Regions from separate parts of the Nocardioides sp. JCM 18999 genome, predicted to be linked through region 2. Evidence: predicted binding sites of a transcription regulator. Region 2 holds the regulator's gene; the other holds the start of a gene.
What was found. The regulator HrcA, encoded in region 2, represses chaperone genes, less so after heat shock. The targets are predictions, from matches to a motif close to TTGGCACTCGNNNNNNNCGAGTGCCAA.
Positions count from the first base shown of each region.

Region 1: groL (chaperonin GroEL) is a predicted target of HrcA. The motif match lies at 3,299-3,325, and genes of this name have one in related genera.

Region 1 covers NZ_AP043887.1:2,788,837-2,797,837, reverse strand. Annotated here, with positions in the region: gene ACZ5J1_RS13815 (acyltransferase family protein) at 1-46, shown strand, start outside; gene otsB (trehalose-phosphatase) at 111-944, shown strand; SAM riboswitch class I at 961-1,096, shown strand; gene thrC (threonine synthase) at 1,108-2,355, shown strand; gene ACZ5J1_RS13800 (SGNH/GDSL hydrolase family protein) at 2,431-3,273, shown strand; gene groL (chaperonin GroEL) at 3,397-5,028, shown strand; gene ACZ5J1_RS13790 (DUF2207 domain-containing protein) at 5,112-6,863, shown strand; gene ACZ5J1_RS13785 (LemA family protein) at 6,922-7,482, shown strand; gene ACZ5J1_RS13780 (alpha-ketoglutarate-dependent dioxygenase AlkB) at 7,486-8,094, opposite strand; gene ACZ5J1_RS13775 (GntR family transcriptional regulator) at 8,194-8,925, shown strand; gene ACZ5J1_RS13770 (MFS transporter) at 8,913-9,001, opposite strand, start outside.
Region 2 covers NZ_AP043887.1:2,022,250-2,031,250, reverse strand. Annotated here, with positions in the region: gene ACZ5J1_RS09855 (hypothetical protein) at 1-1, shown strand, start outside; gene ACZ5J1_RS09850 (DUF456 domain-containing protein) at 177-656, shown strand; gene ACZ5J1_RS09845 (hypothetical protein) at 845-1,216, shown strand; partial or broken gene ACZ5J1_RS09840 (IS110 family transposase) at 1,457-1,822, shown strand; gene ACZ5J1_RS09835 (transposase) at 1,833-2,633, shown strand; gene ACZ5J1_RS09830 (HNH endonuclease signature motif containing protein) at 2,825-4,093, opposite strand; gene ACZ5J1_RS09825 (DUF3097 domain-containing protein) at 4,373-5,218, opposite strand; gene hrcA (heat-inducible transcriptional repressor HrcA) at 5,416-6,438, shown strand; gene dnaJ (molecular chaperone DnaJ) at 6,463-7,632, shown strand; gene ACZ5J1_RS09810 (16S rRNA (uracil(1498)-N(3))-methyltransferase) at 7,652-8,392, shown strand; gene ACZ5J1_RS09805 (winged helix DNA-binding domain-containing protein) at 8,396-9,001, opposite strand, start outside.

The sequences.
Region 1 (9,001 bases), 770 kb from region 2:
CGTCGCCGGCGAGCTGGGCGACCGGATCGGGCCGCTGTTCGAGTGATGTTCGCCGCTTCCGGGCGCCGACCATTGCCGCGGACACCGCCTGCTGTGGAACGCTGCACGACATGCGTTGGGTGTCGCCGGAGGGAGAACGCCGTTACTCGGCCCTGGTCGAGGTCGGCCACGGGGCGCTGATCGCGCTCGACTTCGACGGCACGCTCTCCCCGATCGTGGACGACCCGACCCGGGCACGGATCCACCCCGCGGCGGCCGAGGTGCTCATCTCGCTGGCCCCGCTGGTCGGTGCCATCGCCGTGGTCACGGGCCGCCCCGCACGCCAGGTGCTCGACCTCGGCGGGCTCGAGGAGGTCGCCGACCGGATGGCCGAGCTCGGCTGCGAGCTGCGGGTCTTCGGCCAGTACGGCGCCGAGCACTGGACCGCCTCGCACCGCACCATCGTCGGCCCCCGGCCGCCGGTGGGACTGGCCTCCTTCCTGCGCGAGCTGCCCAAGGTGCTGCGCGACGCGAACGCCTCCGAGGCGTACGTCGAGGAGAAGGGGCTCGCCGTCGCCGTCCACACGCGGCGGCTCGCCGACGCCGACGCGGCCTTCGCCCGCCTGCTGCCCCCGCTGACCCGGGCCGCCGAGTCCCACGACCTCGAGGTCGAGCCCGGGCGGGCGGTGATCGAGATCCGCGACGGATCGATGGACAAGGGGCTCGTGGTCGACCGGCTGATCACCGGGCTGCCCGCCACCGGGGTCCTCTTCGCCGGGGACGACCTGGGCGACCTGGAGGCCTTCGAGACCATCACCGCGTGGCGGGGCGAGGGGCTGCCCAGCCTGCTGGTCTGCTCCGGCTCCGACGAGGAGGGGGCGCTGGCGGCGCTCGCCGACCTGGTCGTGCCCGGGCCCGACGGCGTGCTCGACTTCCTGAAGCGATTGGCACGCGATCTCTCCTGACCGCTACAGTGACCCCAGCTCATCGAGAGGGACTGAGGGAACGGCCCAGTGAAGTCCCGGCAACCGACCGCGAGTCTCCTCCCCGTCAAGGGTGGGTCGCGGAGCAGGTGCTAAATCCGGCCTGTGCGACCGTCGCCCAGGGAAGATGAGGAGGAGGTTTCTCATGAGCACTGGTCCCCGTCAGGGTGCGTTCGGTAACGCCACTGCCCTTGCCTGTCGTGAATGCGGCACGCAGATCGACCTCGGTCCCCACTACGCCTGTCCGGAGTGTTTCGGCCCCCTCGAGGTGGCCTACGACTTCCCGACGATCACCCGTGAGGAGATCGCCGCCGGCCCGGCCAACATCTGGCGCTACAAGGCGCTGCTGCCGGTCCCGGCCGACATCGAGTCCAGCCCCAACACCGAGCCCGGCTTCACCCGCCTGATCGAGGCGAAGAACCTGGCCGCCGAGCTGGGCATCTCGCGGCTCTGGGTGAAGGACGACTCCACCAACCCGACCAACTCGTTCAAGGACCGGGTCGTGGCCTGCGCCCTGAGCGCCGCGGTCGAGCTGGGCGCCAAGGTGTTCGCCTGCCCCTCGACCGGCAACCTGGCCAACGCCGTCGCTGCCGCCGGGGCCCGCGCCGGGATCCCGACGGCCGTCTTCATCCCGAGCAACCTCGAGCAGCCCAAGCAGATCAACTCCGCGATCTTCACCGACCGCCTGGTCGCCGTCGAGGGCAACTACGACGACGTGAACAAGCTCGCTCAGGAGATCGCCGCCGAGGAGGAGGGCTGGGCGTTCGTCAACGTCAACGTGCGCCCCTTCTACGCCGAGGGCTCCAAGACGCTGGGCTACGAGATCGCCGAGCAGCTCGGCTGGCGCCTGCCCGACCAGGTCGTCATCCCGGTCGCGTCCGGCTCGCAGCTGACCAAGGTGCACAAGGCCTTCCAGGAGCTGATCAAGCTCGGTCTGGTCGAGGCCAAGGACTACCGGATCTTCGGTGCGCAGGCCACGGGCTGCAACCCGGTCTCGACGGCGTACAAGGCCGGCGTGGACGCGATCCGGCCGGTCAAGCCCGACACCATCGCCAAGTCGCTCGCGATCGGCAACCCCGCCGACGGCATCTACGTCCTCGACATCGCCCGCACCACGCACGGCGCGGTCGAGGAGGTCACCGACGACGAGATCCGTGACGGCATCGTGCTGCTGGCGCGCAGCGAGGGCATCTTCACCGAGACCGCCGGTGGCACCACGGTCGCGGTGACCAAGAAGCTGGTCGAGACCGGCCAGCTCGACCCGACCCTCGAGACGGTGATCATCAACACCGGCCACGGTCTCAAGACCCTGGACTCGATCGCCGACCGCGTCGGCCCCGCCGCCACGATCGCGCCCAACTACGACGCCTTCGAGGCCGCGAACATCATCTGAGCGCGAAACCCGGGTTTCGTACCGTCGAAACCCGGGTTTCGCCCAGGGTTCACGTCCGGCGGATAGACACCGGATGTGGATCGCAACGGTCGGCTGCTGATCGGGGTCGGTGCCTCGGCCGCAGTCATCGGCGGAGTCAGTGCTCTCGCGATGGGCGGGTTCGTCGCGCTGCTCAAGCGCCAGGCGGCCCAGGCCCGCGAGACGATCGGGAAACCGCTGGGCGAGGTCGCGATCCCGGCCGACAAGGTCTACCGCCGCCGTCACGGCGCCGGCGTGGAACCGCTCGACCTGCTGGTGCTGGGTGACTCGATCGCTGCCGGGCTGGGCGCCGACCGGGCCAAGGGCACCCTCGGCGCCCGCCTCGCCAAGGAGCTCGCCGACCGGATCCACCGACCGGTGCGGCTGCGCACGGTCGCGAAGGTCGGCGCCGAGACCTGGATGATCCAGGAGCAGCAGCTCGCCATCCTCGAGCCCGGCTACCGCCCCGAGCTGGCCGTCCTGATCGTGGGCGGCAACGACGTCACCCACCGGATCCCGGTGGCCGAGTCGGTCGCCTCGCTCACCGAGGTCATCGACGCCCTCCGCGGTCGCGGCGCAGCGGTCGTGGTCGGCACCTGCCCCGACCTGGGGGCGCTACGACCGCTGCCGGATCCGTTGCGCAGCCTGGCCGGACGGGCCTCGCGGCTGCTCGCGGCCGCGCAGGGCGAGGCGGCGCAGAGTGCCGGGGCCCACGTCGTGTCGCTGGCCCAGGTGGTCGGGCCGTTCTTCGAGACCAACCCCGACGACATGTTCGCCATCGACCAGTTCCACCCGAGCGAGCTGGGCTACCGCCGTACGGCGGAGGCGTTCCTGCCCTCGCTGCTGGCGGCGTTGGGGGAGCGGGACTCGGTGCCGTTCGGGCACCGGCTGCCGATCTGAGAGGCCCTCGCGAACGGCCCCTCTCCTTGCACTCTCAGGGGTCGAGTGCTAAACATGAATCTGGCACTCTCGACCGGAGAGTGACAACCAATGAACTTCGATCCACGAAGGATGCCGAGCGCAATGCCTAAGCTGATTGCCTTCAACGAGGAGGCCCGTCGCGGCCTCGAGCGTGGCATGAACACCCTCGCCGACGCCGTCAAGGTCACCCTGGGGCCCAAGGGCCGCAACGTGGTCCTCGAGAAGAAGTGGGGCGCCCCCACGATCACCAACGATGGTGTCTCCATCGCCAAGGAGATCGAGCTCGAGGACCCGTACGAGAAGATCGGTGCCGAACTCGTCAAGGAGGTCGCCAAGAAGACCGACGACGTCGCCGGTGACGGAACCACCACCGCGACCGTGCTCGCCCAGGCTCTCGTCCGCGAGGGTCTGCGCAACGTCGCCGCCGGCGCCAACCCGATGGGCCTGAAGAAGGGCATCGAGAAGGCCGTCGACGCCATCTCCGCGCAGCTCCTCGAGAACGCCAAGGAGATCGAGACCAAGGAAGAGATCGCGGCCACCGCGTCCATCTCCGCCGCTGACACCACGGTCGGCGAGCTCATCGCCGAGGCCATGGACAAGGTCGGCAAGGAGGGCGTGATCACGGTCGAGGAGTCCAACACCTTCGGTCTGGACCTCGAGCTCACCGAGGGCATGCGCTTCGACAAGGGCTACATCTCGGCCTACTTCGTCACCGACCCCGAGCGCATGGAGGCGGTCCTCGAGGACCCCTACATCCTGATCGCCAACCAGAAGATCAGCTCGGTCAAGGACGTCCTCCCGCTGCTGGAGAAGGTCATCCAGTCCGGCAAGCCGCTCGTCATCCTCGCTGAGGACACCGACGGCGAGGCGCTGTCGACCCTGGTCGTGAACAAGATCAAGGGCACCTTCAAGTCCGTCGCCGTCAAGGCTCCGGGCTTCGGTGACCGTCGCAAGGCCATGCTGCAGGACATCGCGATCCTCACCGGCGGTCAGGTCATCTCCGAGGAGGTCGGCCTCAAGCTCGACACCGCGGACCTCACCCTGCTCGGCCAGGCTCGCAAGGTCGTCATCACCAAGGACGAGACCACCATCGTCGAGGGTGCCGGCGACGCTGCCCAGATCGAGGGTCGGGTCAACCAGATCCGCGCCGAGATCGAGAAGTCGGACTCCGACTACGACCGCGAGAAGCTCCAGGAGCGCCTCGCCAAGCTCGCCGGCGGTGTCGCCGTGATCAAGGTCGGCGCTGCCACCGAGGTCGAGCTCAAGGAGCGCAAGCACCGCATCGAGGACGCCGTCCGCAACGCCAAGGCTGCGGTCGAGGAGGGCATCCTGCCCGGTGGTGGTGTCGCGCTGGTCCAGGCCGCTGCCGCCGTCTTCGAGAAGCTCGAGGCCGACCTGTCCGGCGACGAGGCCACCGGTGCCGCGATCGTCAAGGCCGCCGTCTCGGCTCCGCTGAAGCAGATCGCCATCAACGCCGGCCTCGAGGGCGGCGTCGTGGCGGAGAAGGTCGCCGGTCTCCCGGCCGGCCAGGGCCTCAACGCCGCCACCGGCGAGTACGTCGACCTGCTGGCCGAGGGCATCATCGACCCGGCCAAGGTCACCCGCTCGGCGCTGCAGAACGCTGCCTCCATCGCGGCGCTCTTCCTCACCACCGAGGCCGTCGTCGCCGACAAGCCGGAGAAGGCCGCCCCGATGGGCGACCCGACCGGTGGCATGGGCGGCATGGACTTCTGATCGAGCAGATCACCAGTCGAAACCGAAGGGCCCGATCCGTGTGATCGGGCCCTTCGGCATTTCTGCCCACTAGAGTCACGGGCGTGAAGCGCGCCCTCGCCACCGCCGTGGCCGTCCTGGCCCTGGCAGCGCTGGTCGCGTTCCCGGCGGTGCTCTGGGGCGTCGACACCGACGGCCAGGCCGTCTCGGACCCGACCAGCATCAGCCGGTACGACGCCGACTTCACCGTCGACGCGGACGGCGACCTGGAGGCGACCGAGACGATCGACGTCGACGTCACCACCTCGGACCGGCACGGCATCTTCCGCTTCTTCGACCGGTACGACGCCAACGCACCGCAGGCACGCCGCACCCCGCGCGACATCTCCGTGACCCGGGACGGCCACCAGGAGCCGTGGACGACCGAGGCCCGTGAGGGCGGCCGGTACACCGTGGTCCGGATCGGAGACGCCGACACGTTGCTGACCGTCGGCACCCACACCTACGTCATCCGCTACACGATCCCCGGGGTGCTGCTCCCGGCCGAGAAGGGCGGCTCCACCTTCTACTGGAACGTCGTCCCCGGCGGCTGGCTGCAGTCGATGAGGAACGTCTCGATCCAGGTGCGCTTCCCGGTGCCTGCCGGACCGACGGTGCGCTGCGCGGTCGGGACGGGAGTCGACGCCGTCGCGTGCGCCCCGACCGGAGCCGGCACCGAGCTGGTCAGCCTCCACCTGGACACGCTCACCAACCTGACCCCCGTCACCATCCTCACCCGGTTGGACATGGCGACCCCGGCCGAAGGCGGACACCTGCCGTGGCCGCAACGGTGGGACCGGGTGCTCGGCACCCGCCCGTGGGCGGTCGTCCTGGTCGGCCTGCTCGCCGTCGGTGCCGGCATCGGCGGCGCCCGGCTCGGGGCTCGCTCCCGGGAGAAGGACCCGCCGTTCCCGCTCGTCTACGCACCACCGCCCGGGATCAACCCGGCCCAGGCGGCGTACCTGCTGCGTGAGACCGTGCCCCGGCACGCCTTCATCGCGACCCTCCTCGAGGGGGCCGATCGCGGCGTGATCACCCTCGACCGCGCCGAGGAGGGCTGGAGCATCGCCGCCCACGGCGACATCGTCGAGGGCGATGCCGCCCAGGTGGCGGTCCGGGCGCTCGCCGGCGAGGGCGGCACGTTCACCGCCTCGCGGAAGTCGGTCTCGGCCGGACAGGCGTTGCAGGCCGAGATCGCGCGGTTCACCAGCTGGGTCAAGATCTGGGGGATCGAGTCGGGGAACATGTCCCGGACCGGGTTCGCCGGCACGGGCGTGACCGTGGTCGTCCTGGCGCTGATCGCGATGGGCGTCCTGGTCTTCTGGAACCCGTTCGGCATGTCGCTGGTCGCGATCGTCCCGGGAGCGTTCGCGATCTTCGGCTTCTCGATGGCGATGACCGGCGCCGGCACCCGGCGCACTCGGGCGGGCCGCGAGCTGTGGTCGCAGGTCGGCGGGTTCCGGCGGGTGCTCTCGACCCCGTCGAGCCAGGACCGGTTCGACTTCTCCGGCCGTCAGGAGCTCTACACGGCCTACATCCCCTGGGCGGTCGCCTTCGACTGCGCCGACGAGTGGGCGGCCAAGTACCGCACCGAGGTGGGCAGCGAACCCCCGATGCCCAGCTACTTCGGTGGCTACTACGCCGGCGCGGCGCTCGCGCACGGCGGGGTCGCCGACGTGGTCGGGGACTTCGACTCGACGGTCAACGGCGCGATCGCGTCGTACGCCGCGACCCAGCGGTCGAGCTCCTCGGGCGGCGGTGGCGGGGGATTCAGCGGCGGTGGCGGCGGCGGAGGCGGTGGTGGGGGCTCCTGGTGAGCTCTGCGAACGTCGGGGCCGGGTGACAGCACTGCCCGGATAGGAAAGGATGCCTGCCATGTGGATCGCGATCATCGTGCTCGTCGTCGTGGTTCTCCTCGTCGGCTTCGTCATCGTCGGGTTCAACAGGCTCCGCACGACCGACGTGGGCGCCCAGGAGGCACTCGGCGGGATCGACGTCCAGCTGACCCGACGGGCCGAGCTGATCCCCAACCTGGTCGAGACCGTCAAGGGGTACGCCGCCCACGAGCGTGAGGTGCTCGAGGAGGTGACGCGGGCACGGGCCCAGCTCGTGACCGCGGCAGCGGGCACCGACGTCCCGGCGAAGGCGGCCGCCGACGCGGCGATGGAGCAGTCGCTGGTCCGGCTCAACGCCACCGCGGAGGCCTACCCGGACCTCAAGGCCAACCAGAACTTCCTCGACCTGCAGAAGCAGCTGGCCGAGACCGAGAACCAGATCGCGTTCGCCCGCACCTACTACAACGACGCCGTCTCGACCCTGAACAAGCTGGTCGTGACGATCCCGTGGATGTTCCTCACCGGACTGGCGAAGGTGTCGGCCCGGGACTTCTACAAGGCGCCCGAGGGGCAGCAGACCGCGCCGACGGTCCAGTTCTGAGCCTCAGAACACGTTCAGCGGTCGGAACTGCACGCTGAGCCGCGGCCCGGCATGGGCCACCTTCGGAACGGCGTGCTCCCAGGTGCGCTGGCAGCTCCCGCCCATCACCAACACGTCGCCGTGACCCATCTCGAAGGAGATCGTGTCGCCGCCACCGCGCGGTCGCAGCGCCAGCCGCCGCGGGTCGCCCAACGAGACGATCGCGACCATCGTGTCCTGGGTCCGACCGCGGCCGATGGTGTCACCGTGCCAGGCCACCGAGTCGCGGCCGTCGCGGTAGTAGCAGCAGCCAGCGGTCCGGAACCGCTCGCCGAGCTCGGCCTCGTAGTGGTCGCTGAGCGCCTCGCGGGCAGCGACCAGTGCGGGGTGCGGCAACGCGCCGTCGGCCAGGTAGGTGTGCACCAGGCGCGGCACGTCGACGACCCGGTCGTACATCTGACGTCTTTCCGCCCGCCACGGGACCTCGGCGATCAACGTCGCGAAGACGTCGTCGGCCTCGGGGAGCCAACCCGTGGCGACGTCCACCCAGGCGCCGGCGCTGAGCGGGGTGCGGTGGAGCGCCCGGGTGTCGGGGCCGGCGGGCGCCTCGAACAGCGATCCCTGGAAGTCCATGCCTCCAGATTAGATCATATGTTCGAATGGATGGCGGTGCAGCGTGTCGGATCGAGGGAACGACGGACGGTTCGGCACTGCGCCGCATAAGGTGACGTCATGGGTGGGGGGACCGAGCCTGTACTTGCGCCGGGGCAGCGGTCGCTCAAGCACGAGACGATCCGCGAGTACGTGCGCACTCTGGTCGCGACCGAACCCCCCGGAACGCCCGCCCCGTCCGAGCGTGAGCTCGTCCATCGCTTCGGCGTCGCCCGGATGACGGTCCGTCAGGCGCTCGACGCCTTGGTGGTCGAGGGCCTGCTCGAGCGGATCCCCGGGCGAGGCACGTTCGTCGCCCGACCCCGGCGTCGCTCCACCCCGGTGATGTCCTTCACCGAGGAGATGTCCCGTCGCGGCAAGCGGGCCGACGCCCGCTCGCTCGCCACCGAACGCCAGGGCGCCTCGGAGTCGGTCGCCCGGGCGATGGGCCTCTCGCCGGGGGACGCCGTGATCCACTGGCGCCGGCTCCGCACCGCCGACGGGCAGCCGGCCTGCCTGGTCGACGCGTGGCTCAACGAGGTCATGCTGCCGGGCTTCATGCACGGTCCGATGCCGACCAGCCTGTACGACGACCTCGGCGCGCGCGGGCTCCGGCCGACGTGGGCGGAGGACATCGTGACGGTCTCGCCGGCCACGGAGGACGAGAGTCGACTGCTCGAGGTGCCGGCCGGCGACCTGGTCGTGCGCGGGCAGCGACGGGCCTTCGCCGGAGAGACGATCATCGAGGTGAGTCGGAGCGCGTGGCGCTCCGACGTGTTCCAGCTGAGGTTGCAGCTGGGTCAGGCCGACTGACCGACCGGTTCCGTCTCGAGCTCGGCGAGTGCCTCGGCGCGGCGGTCGAAGCTGCGCGTGACGACGAGGGCGATCA
Region 2 (9,001 bases):
GCACGAACTCAACTCGCCGAGGGTGCGTCCGGTTCGGGGCGAACTGGCGCGCTCAGCGGCAGAGTCGGGCTTCGCCCGCATCGCAGCCGATCCGGGCAATCAAGACGCTCTCGACACAGCCTTGAGGATGCCCCGACCCGGCCGGGCATCTTCGTCGCCGCTGAGAGACTCCCACCATGTCCGGACTCGAGATCCTGCTCGCCCTCGCGATCGCCGTCGGCCTGGTCGGCATCCTGGTGCCACTGCTGCCGGGCAGCCTGTTGGTCCTAGGCGCGATCGGAGTCTGGGCGCTGACCGAGGGCGACACCACCGGCTGGGCGGTCCTGGTCGGTACGACGCTGCTGATCGCGGCCGGCGCAGTGGTCAAGTACCTGATCCCGGGTCGACGACTGCAGCGCGACGGCGTACCGAACCGATCGCTGTTCGCGGGCGCCGTGCTCGGCGTGGTTGGGTTCTTCGTGATCCCGGTCGTCGGGCTGCTGATCGGCTTCGTAGCAGGGGTCTACCTCGCCGAGTGGTACCGGCTCTCCTTGCGTGAGGCCGGACCGGCCACCGTAGCGGCACTCAAGGCTGTCGGGCTCGGCATCCTGATCGAGCTCTCCTTCGCCGTCCTTGCCGCCGTCGTGTGGGTCGTGGCCGCCGTGTCGACGTCGTGACCGTTGCCCTGGCCCGGGTCGTCGCGGCTCTTTACGGTCTCTCCGATTTCGTCGGCGGCGTCGCAGCACGCCGGGGGTCAGCCTGGCCGGTCGGCCTGCGAGCGTAGCCGCCCTCAACGCGGCAGGAGCGGGCGGGCGCAGTCGCCGTCAACGCGCATGAGCGAACGATTCGGCCCTAGCCTTCAACTATGCCGGAATTGGACGACGAGTCATTCGATACCCGACGGCACCGGGACGCGGACCTGGGCGCGGTCCTTCAGTCATGGGTGGACGACGCCAGGGCCGTGCCTGCTGAACTTGAAGGACCGCTTGAGGCTCCCGGAATGGACCCACGTTGGGTCCTGAAGATCCGCTCTGAGCAACTCGAAGCAGACGTTCTGCTGTTCTACGGTCCGTACATCGACGTCGCTGCCTTCCGCCCATCCAGCCCGGATGCTGGCGCGTTCGTCGGAGGAACGGAGAACCTCACCGACGACGGTTTGATTGAGATGCTGCACGATCTCGAATCAGCCGCACTCGGTGGTGACCTGCCGTCGTGGCTTCGCTACGCAGGCACGTAGCCGAGCACCGCTCATCGGCTGCTAGTTCCATTGACGCTACGGCCGGGTTCTGACGAGTCTCGGTCGAGGTGTCCGGGACTGTCGCTCTCACATCGGCTGCCCACCCGTGGGTGTGGCTCTCTCATGGCCTGCGCGGTCCCGGACGCTGCTGGGTCTGAGTGGCTCAAGAAGGGATTGCTCTGCTCGTAGCAGCGGTGCCCTCACGACCCGTCCAATCGGAACGGAGTTGAGGAGCATGCGATGGCATCCACACCACGGGTCGTGATCGGAATGGACCCCCACAAACGCTCAGTCACGATTGAAGTCATGGCCGCTGATGAGCAGATCCTCGGCGGTAGCCGGTTCACCACCGACACCCCGGGATTCACCACGATGACCAACTACGCCAAACGGTGGCCCGACCGGGTCTGGGCCATCGAGGGCTGCAACGGCATCGGCCGCCACGTAGCGATGCGGCTCCTGGCCCAAGGCGAAGACGTGGTCGACGTGCCCCCGAAGCTCTCAGCCAGGGCCCGGGTCTTCGCGACCGGGCAAGGACGCAAGACCGACGCCACCGACGCCCACTCGATCGCGTTGGTCGGCACCAGAATGAGCGGCCTACGGCCCGTCGTCGCCGATGCCCAGCTTGAGGTCCTGCGGCTCCTGGCTGATCGACGCCGAGCCTTGGGGCGAGGAACACACCCGCAAGGTCTCTCAACTCCATGCCCTGCTGCCGGAACTACTGCCTGGCGGAGCGAAGAAGGCCCTCTCCGCCGCCCAAGCCAAGGCCCTCCTGACCAAGGTCCGACCCCGCGATGTGGTCGGCAAGACCCGCCGCCGGCTGGCCGCTGAGCTCGTCGCGGATCTGGAGCAGATCTACGCCCGGAAGAAGGCCGCGGACAAGGAACTCAACGCCCTAGTGGCCGCGACCGGAACCGGCCTGTTGGACCTGCACGGCATCGGCCCCTCCGGCGCGGCCCGGCTGCTGGTCGAGGTCGGCGATATCACCAGGTTCCCCGACCGCAACCACTTCGCGTCGTGGACCGGGACCGCGCCGATCGATGCTTCTTCCGGGGACCACGTCCGTCATCGGCTCTCTCGTGGTGGGAACCGTCAGATCAACCGGACCCTGCACATCATGGCCACCGTCCAACTGCGCAACCCGACCGAGGGCCGGGCCTACTACGACCGGAAGAAGGCAGCGGGCAAGAGCTCGAACGAAGCCATGCGCTGCCTCAAACGCCGCCTGTCCGACGCCGTGTACCGGGTCTTGGTCGACGACCTCAGCAAGAGCACGGCGACGGGCCCGGGAGGGCACCTAGGCAACGACTCTGTCTCCAGCGCGACCGGCTCACAGCCCAACACCGGCTCTTCGGACAAGCCACTTCCCGGACCCGTCACCACCGACCCTAAACCAGCCCTTCCAGCAGCCTGTTGACACAGAAGGGAGCCATGAGCGGGTTCTCGGTCCGGCTTCCGATGCGCCTCTCGCGGCCATAAGCGCGGCTTGTCCTGTGGTGTGGCGTGAGCGCCACCCAGGAGTGGCGCTGGTGTCATGCTGGGATGCGGATACGCCGTGCCGCACCTATTGGGTCGTATGCGCCCCGTGTGCTGTTTCATTCGTGGCCGCTAGCAACGTCTCGTGAATCGGATGGTGCCGTCCGGGAGTAGCTCGTGGTTGAGCCCTGGGTTGTGCATGCGGTCGTGGTCGCGTTTGCAGACCAGGACGAGGTACTTGAGATCAGTGGGGCCGCCTTCGGCCCAGGGTTTGAGGTGGTGGACCTCGCTCCAGGCGGCGGGGGTGTCGCAGTGCTCGCCTTGGCAGGTCGCGTGGGCGAGCATGAGGGCCTTCTTCTGGGCCTTGGTGGCGAGGCGCGCGCTGCGGCCGAGGTCGAGGACTTCGCCCTTGGTGCCGAGGACGGCGGGGATGATGCCGGCGTTGCAGGCGAGGCGACGTGCCTCGGAGGCGCTGATCGGGGTGGCGCCGTCGGGGCCGAGCACGGTCGCGGTGGCGAGGTCGGTGCGGAGGTCCTCGAGGCTCATGGTGATGATGAGCTCGGTGCTCATGCTGCCGTGATCGGGCAGCGCCTTGGGGTCGATCCGTTCCAGCAGCTCGCAGAAGGCCTGGCCGAGCTTGCGGGCGTGGGGGAGCTTGCGGGCTACCTCGTCGACGTCCCCACCGTGTTCGTCCTCGTCGCAGTGACGGCGGGGATTGGCGATGGCGTTGAGGAAGTTGGCGAGCCGGATCCCGCTGAGCTCGGGGCCCACTGCGGTGAGGGCGAATGTGCCGTCGCCCGGGAATCGGAGGGAGAGGCGGGTCTTCTCCCGCGCTGTGCGTTCCTCGTCCTGAAGCGCTCGGGCTTCGAGGGCTTCGGCGATGTCGGGGGCGACGACGTCGAGGATCCGGCGTCCGAGGATGCGGAGCTCCTTCGGGCCGTGGTCCTCGGCCAGGGCGACCAGGTGAAACTCGGCCTGGGCCACCAGTGACGGATCGAGGTCGGAGGGGAGAGCGTCGAGGGAACGGGTGATGACGTCGGCTTGGGGAACCGTCAGCGTCCCGGCACGCATCGCCTCGGCGACCGCGGCGCGCGTGTCGAGTCGTTCGGCGAGCCGTGCCGCGTTGCGGGCCTGGGCATGCCCCAGACCAAGCGCGCCGGCGATCCAGGCGGTCACGTCGTGGGTGCCGGTGCCGTCATCGACGCCGGACGGCGCGGCCGCCACCGTGACCCGGGCCTGGAGCTCGGCGACCTGGGAGTTCAGGGCGACCAGCTCGCGCAGCAGGGTGGCGTGCTCGGAAGGGGAGAGGAAGATCGGGTCGCGCTGGCCAGCCAAGGCGACGGCTTCACGAGCGCGACTGACCGCAAGAAGGCTGGGGTGCGAGGACTGGACCACGCTCACCTTGATCACCTCCGGGCAGACGACGCAGACCACAGCCGGTTGGCCGTGGTGGTCGCCGCTCCTGGAGGCCACATGGTGGCAATTACTGACCCTCGCGACTGGTGAGCGATCACCGGGACGACTGGAGCACCTCATCGTGGAGGTGGCATGTCCTGGACTACTGCTTCACCTATGAACGACTGTAGACGAGGCCACCGACAGAACCGTGAAGGTCTCGATACGCCGTCTCGCTTCGCTCGGCGGCACTCGACCAACGGGGAGGGGCAGCAAAAAGGCGGTTCAGTCCACCGTGACGAAGTCGATCAGCTCTTCGACCCGCCCGAGCAGCGCCGGCTCGAGGTCGTCGTACGAACGGACCTTGCTCAGCAGGTGCTGCCACGCCCGGGCGATGTCGGCCTGATCGCGGTGCGGCCAGCCGAGGTGCTGGCAGATGCCCTTCTTCCACTCGATCGAGCGCGGCACGGTCGGCCAGGCCTCGAGGCCGATCCGGGAGGGCTTGATCGCCTGCCACACGTCGATGAACGGGTGCCCGACGATCAGCACGTGCTGACCGACGGGGGAGCGCAGGATGCCCTGGGCGATCCGCGACTCCTTCGAGCCGGGGACGAGGTGGTCGACCAGGACGCCGACCTTCCGCTCGGGGCCGGGCTTGAAGTCACGCAGGTGGTCGGCCAGGTCGTCGACGCCGCCGAGGAACTCCACGACGACACCCTCGATCCGGAGGTCGTCGCCCCAGACCTTCTCCACCAGCTCGGCGTCGTGCCGGCCCTCCACGAAGATCCGGCTCGCACGAGCCACCCGGGCCTTGGCGTTCGGGACGGCGATCGAGCCCGACGCCGTTCGCTTCGGACCCGCCGGTGCCGCCGCGCGGACCGGGGGCGTCAGGATGACCGGCTTGCCGTCGAGCATGAACCCCGGGCCGAGCGGGAACGACCGACGTCGGTTGCGCCGGTCCTCCAGGGTGAGGGTGCCCAGGTCGCGGTCGACCGCGACGATCTCGCCGACCCAGTCGGTGCTGACCTCCTCGACGACGGCCCCGATCTCGGCCGGTGTTTCCACCGCCCGACCGTTGCGCGGCGCGCGCCAGTCGGTGTTGAGCACGTCGGAGCCGTAGCGGTCAGCCATGCCCCCATCCTCCCAGCAGTCACTCCTGTCACAGCCGTTGAACCGCCGAGGCGCCCCAGAACCCGCAACTCGGTGCCCCAGAACCCCCAACTCGACACCCGAACACTCACAACTCGGCGCGGGATGGTCGCCACGGTAGGCTTGGCACTCAGAACAGGTGAGTGCCAACCGGGGCCGAGCGGATCGTGGGGTGTGGGTTGCAGAACGAGCGCAGACTCGCGGTGCTGCGGGCCATCGTCCAGGACTACGTCGCCACCGAGACGCCGGTCGGGTCAAAGGCCCTGGTCGAGCGGTACGGCCTGGGTGTCTCCCCGGCCACGGTCCGCAACGACATGGCCGCGCTGGAGGACGAGGGCTACATCGCCCAGCCGCACACCAGCGCCGGCCGCGTCCCGACCGACAAGGGCTACCGTCTGTTCGTCGACCAGCTCGACGGCGTCAAGCCGCTCAGCCCGGCCGAGAAGCGCGCGATCACCGACTTCATGAGCGGGGCGGTCGACCTCGATGACGTCGTCGGACGCTCCGTCCGGCTGCTCTCCCAGCTCACCCACCAGGTCGCCGTCGTCCAGTACCCGACGCTGTCGCGCTCCACGGTGCGCCACATCGAGCTGATCTCGCTGTCCCCGAGCCGCGTCCTCGCGGTCCTCATCCTCTCCACCGGACGCGTCGAGCAGCGGGTGGTCGACCTCGGTGTCGAGGTCGGCGAGACCGAGCTCGCCGCGCTGCGCTCCCAGGTCAACAACGCCGCCAGCGGCGCGCTGATCGGGGACGCCGTCGCGGGACTGCGCGCCCTGCCCGACGACCTGCCGCCGGCCCAGGCCACCCACGCGCAGGTGCTCGCCGACGTCCTCGTCGACGCGATGAGCGACCACCGCTCCGACGAGCGGATCGCGATCGCCGGCGCCTCCAACCTCGCCCGGTACGGCGACAGCTTCGACTCCGCCGTACGTCCCCTGCTCGAGGCGATCGAGGAGCACGTCGTCCTGCTCACCCTGATGGGGGAGGCCAACACCAGCGGCGCCCTGACCGTGCGGATCGGCGCCGAGGGCCCGATCGAGCAGCTGTCGTCGACCTCCGTGGTCGCCACCGGTTACGGCCCGCCCGACGACGCGCTGGCCATGCTCGGTGTCGTCGGCCCGACCCGGATGGACTACCCCGGCACCATGGCGGCGGTCCGCGCCGTCGCCCGCTACGTCACCCGCATCCTCGACGAAGCTTGATCCAGAAAGAGATTGCACACACCGATGGACCCCTATGAGCTCCTCGGCGTCGACCGTGACGCCGATGACGCGACGATCAAGAAGGCCTACCGCAACCTGGCGCGGAAGTACCACCCCGACGTCAACCCGGACGAGGCGGCGCAGGAGAAGTTCAAGGAGATCTCCCACGCCTACGAGATCCTGAGCGACCCGCAGAAGCGGGCGGCGTTCGACCGCGGTGGCGACATGGGTGGCTTCGGGGGCTTCGGTGCCGCCGGCCAGGGGTTCTCCTTCACCGACATCATGGACGCCTTCTTCGGCGGCCAGGGCGGCGGCAGCGGTCAGGGCCGGGGCCCGCGCCCGCGCACCCGCCGCGGCCAGGACGCTCTGATCGGGCTCGAGATCTCGCTGGCCGAGGCCGCCTTCGGCGCCAGCCGCGAGATGACCCTCGACACCGCCGTCGTCTGCGACAACTGCGAGGGCTCCGGTGCCGCCCCCGGCACCAGCCCGACCACGTGCGAGAGCTGCCGTGGCGCGGGCGAGGTCGCCCACGTCCAGCGCAGCTTCCTCGGCGAGATCCGCACCCTGCGCCCGTGTGCAGCGTGCCGCGGGTTCGGCACGATCATCCCCGATCCCTGCCGCGACTGCAGCGGTGAGGGCCGCGTCCGCACCCGCCGCACGATCACGATCAAGGTCCCCGCCGGCGTCGACAACGGCACCCGGCTCCAGCTCACCGGGCAGGGCGAGGTCGGCCCCGGCGGCGGGCCCGCCGGCGACCTGTACGTCGAGCTCCGGGTCGAGCGGCACGCCGTCTTCGCCCGCGAGGGCTCGGTGCTGCGCTGCCACGTCACCGTCCCGATGACGGCCGCGGCCCTGGGCACGGTGCTGACGCTGCCCACCCTCGAGGCCGACCTGGTCACCGACGAGTTCACCCCCGAGACCCCGACGTCGTTCGACCTCGAGGTCCGTCCCGGCACCCAGCCCGGCACGGAGCAGCTGCTCAAGGGTCTCGGCGTTCCCGGGCTGCACGGCCGTGGCCGTGGCGACCTGATCGTCACCGTCCAGGTCGAGACGCCCACGCACCTCGACGCGGAGCAGACCGCGCTGCTCGAGCAGCTGTCCAAGGCCCGTGGTGAGGAGCACCCGACCGGGACGCTCAAGGCCGCCAAGCACGGCTTCTTCGGCCGCCTGCGCGACGCCTTCGGCGAGCACTGAGCGAACCCGGAGCCTGACCGTGTCCCTCGTCGTCCACCTGGTCGAGTCGCTGACGGGCACCACCGTCGGCGACGTCGTGACGGTGGACGGCGACGAGGGGCACCACGCCGTCGTCGTACGGCGCCTGGGGACCGGCGAACGGGTCGTGCTGACCGACGGGGTCGGTGCCCGCGTGACCGGCACCATCTCGGCCGTGCACAAGCGCGCCATGGAAGTGACGGTCGAGGAGGTCGCCGCCGAACCGGCGCCCAGCCCGGCCTTCACCGTCGTCCAGGCCCTGCCCAAGGGCGACCGCGGGGAGCTCGCGGTCGAGATGCTCACCGAGATCGGGGTCGCCCGGATCGTGCCGTGGGCGTCGTCGCGCACGATCGTGTCCTGGAAGGGCGAGCGCGGGATCAAGCCGCTCGCCCGGTGGCGCTCCACGGCGCGGGAGGCGGGCAAGCAGGCCCGTCGCTCCTGGCTGCTCGAGGTCACCGCGCTGGCCTCGACCGCCGACGTCCTGACCCGGGTCGCAGCAGCCGACCTGGCGGTGATCCTGCACGAGGAGGCCACCGGCTCGATCCGCGACCTCACCGTCCCGGTGACGGGAGAGATCGTCGTGGTCGTCGGACCCGAAGGCGGGCTCACGAGCGAGGAGGTCGCCGACCTCACCGCCGCCGGCGCACAGGCGGTGCGGCTCGGCACGGAGGTGCTGCGCACCTCGACCGCCGGCGTCGCGGCCCTGGCCGCGCTGCTCGCTCAGACCGAGCGCTGGGGCTGAACCTCAGCGAGCCAGCATCGCCTCGACGCGGGCGATCTCCGCGTCCAGCTCGCTCTGCTCCGCCTTGGTCAGCCGACGCGACATCGAGAGCACCTGGACCCGACCGTCCTCGACCCGCCACAGGCCCTCGAGCCAGCCGTTGAGCAGCAGCACGTTGGCGACGCCGCCGTTGGCGCCCATCCAGAACTGACGCTTGTCGAGCTTCGTCACCCGGTCGCGGCCGGCGTGCGAGAGCCAGAGGTTGTCGTAGGTGCCGAGCAGTCGGATCGGCGCCGGAGCATCCTCCTCGGCCAGCGTCGCGTCGGGGAGGTCGAAGAGCGTGCGCCCCTCCTCGTCGGTGTGGCGGACCAGGTCGTCCATCCCGGCCAGGACCGGGCCGAGCTTGGTCACGCCCGACCAGGTGGTGACGTCGGCGGCCGAGGACGGCCCGAACGCCGCGAGATAGCGGCGCACCACGCCCGGTACGTCAAGAGTGCCCATTGGCAGCCCGGTCCAGCGGTCGACGTAGTCGTAGACCACGCCGCCCGAGGCCTTCCAGCCCCCGCGCGGGGGGAGCTGGGCCAGCGGTGCGGCCAGCCGTGCGACGCCGCCGAGCGCGGTCGCCTGGGC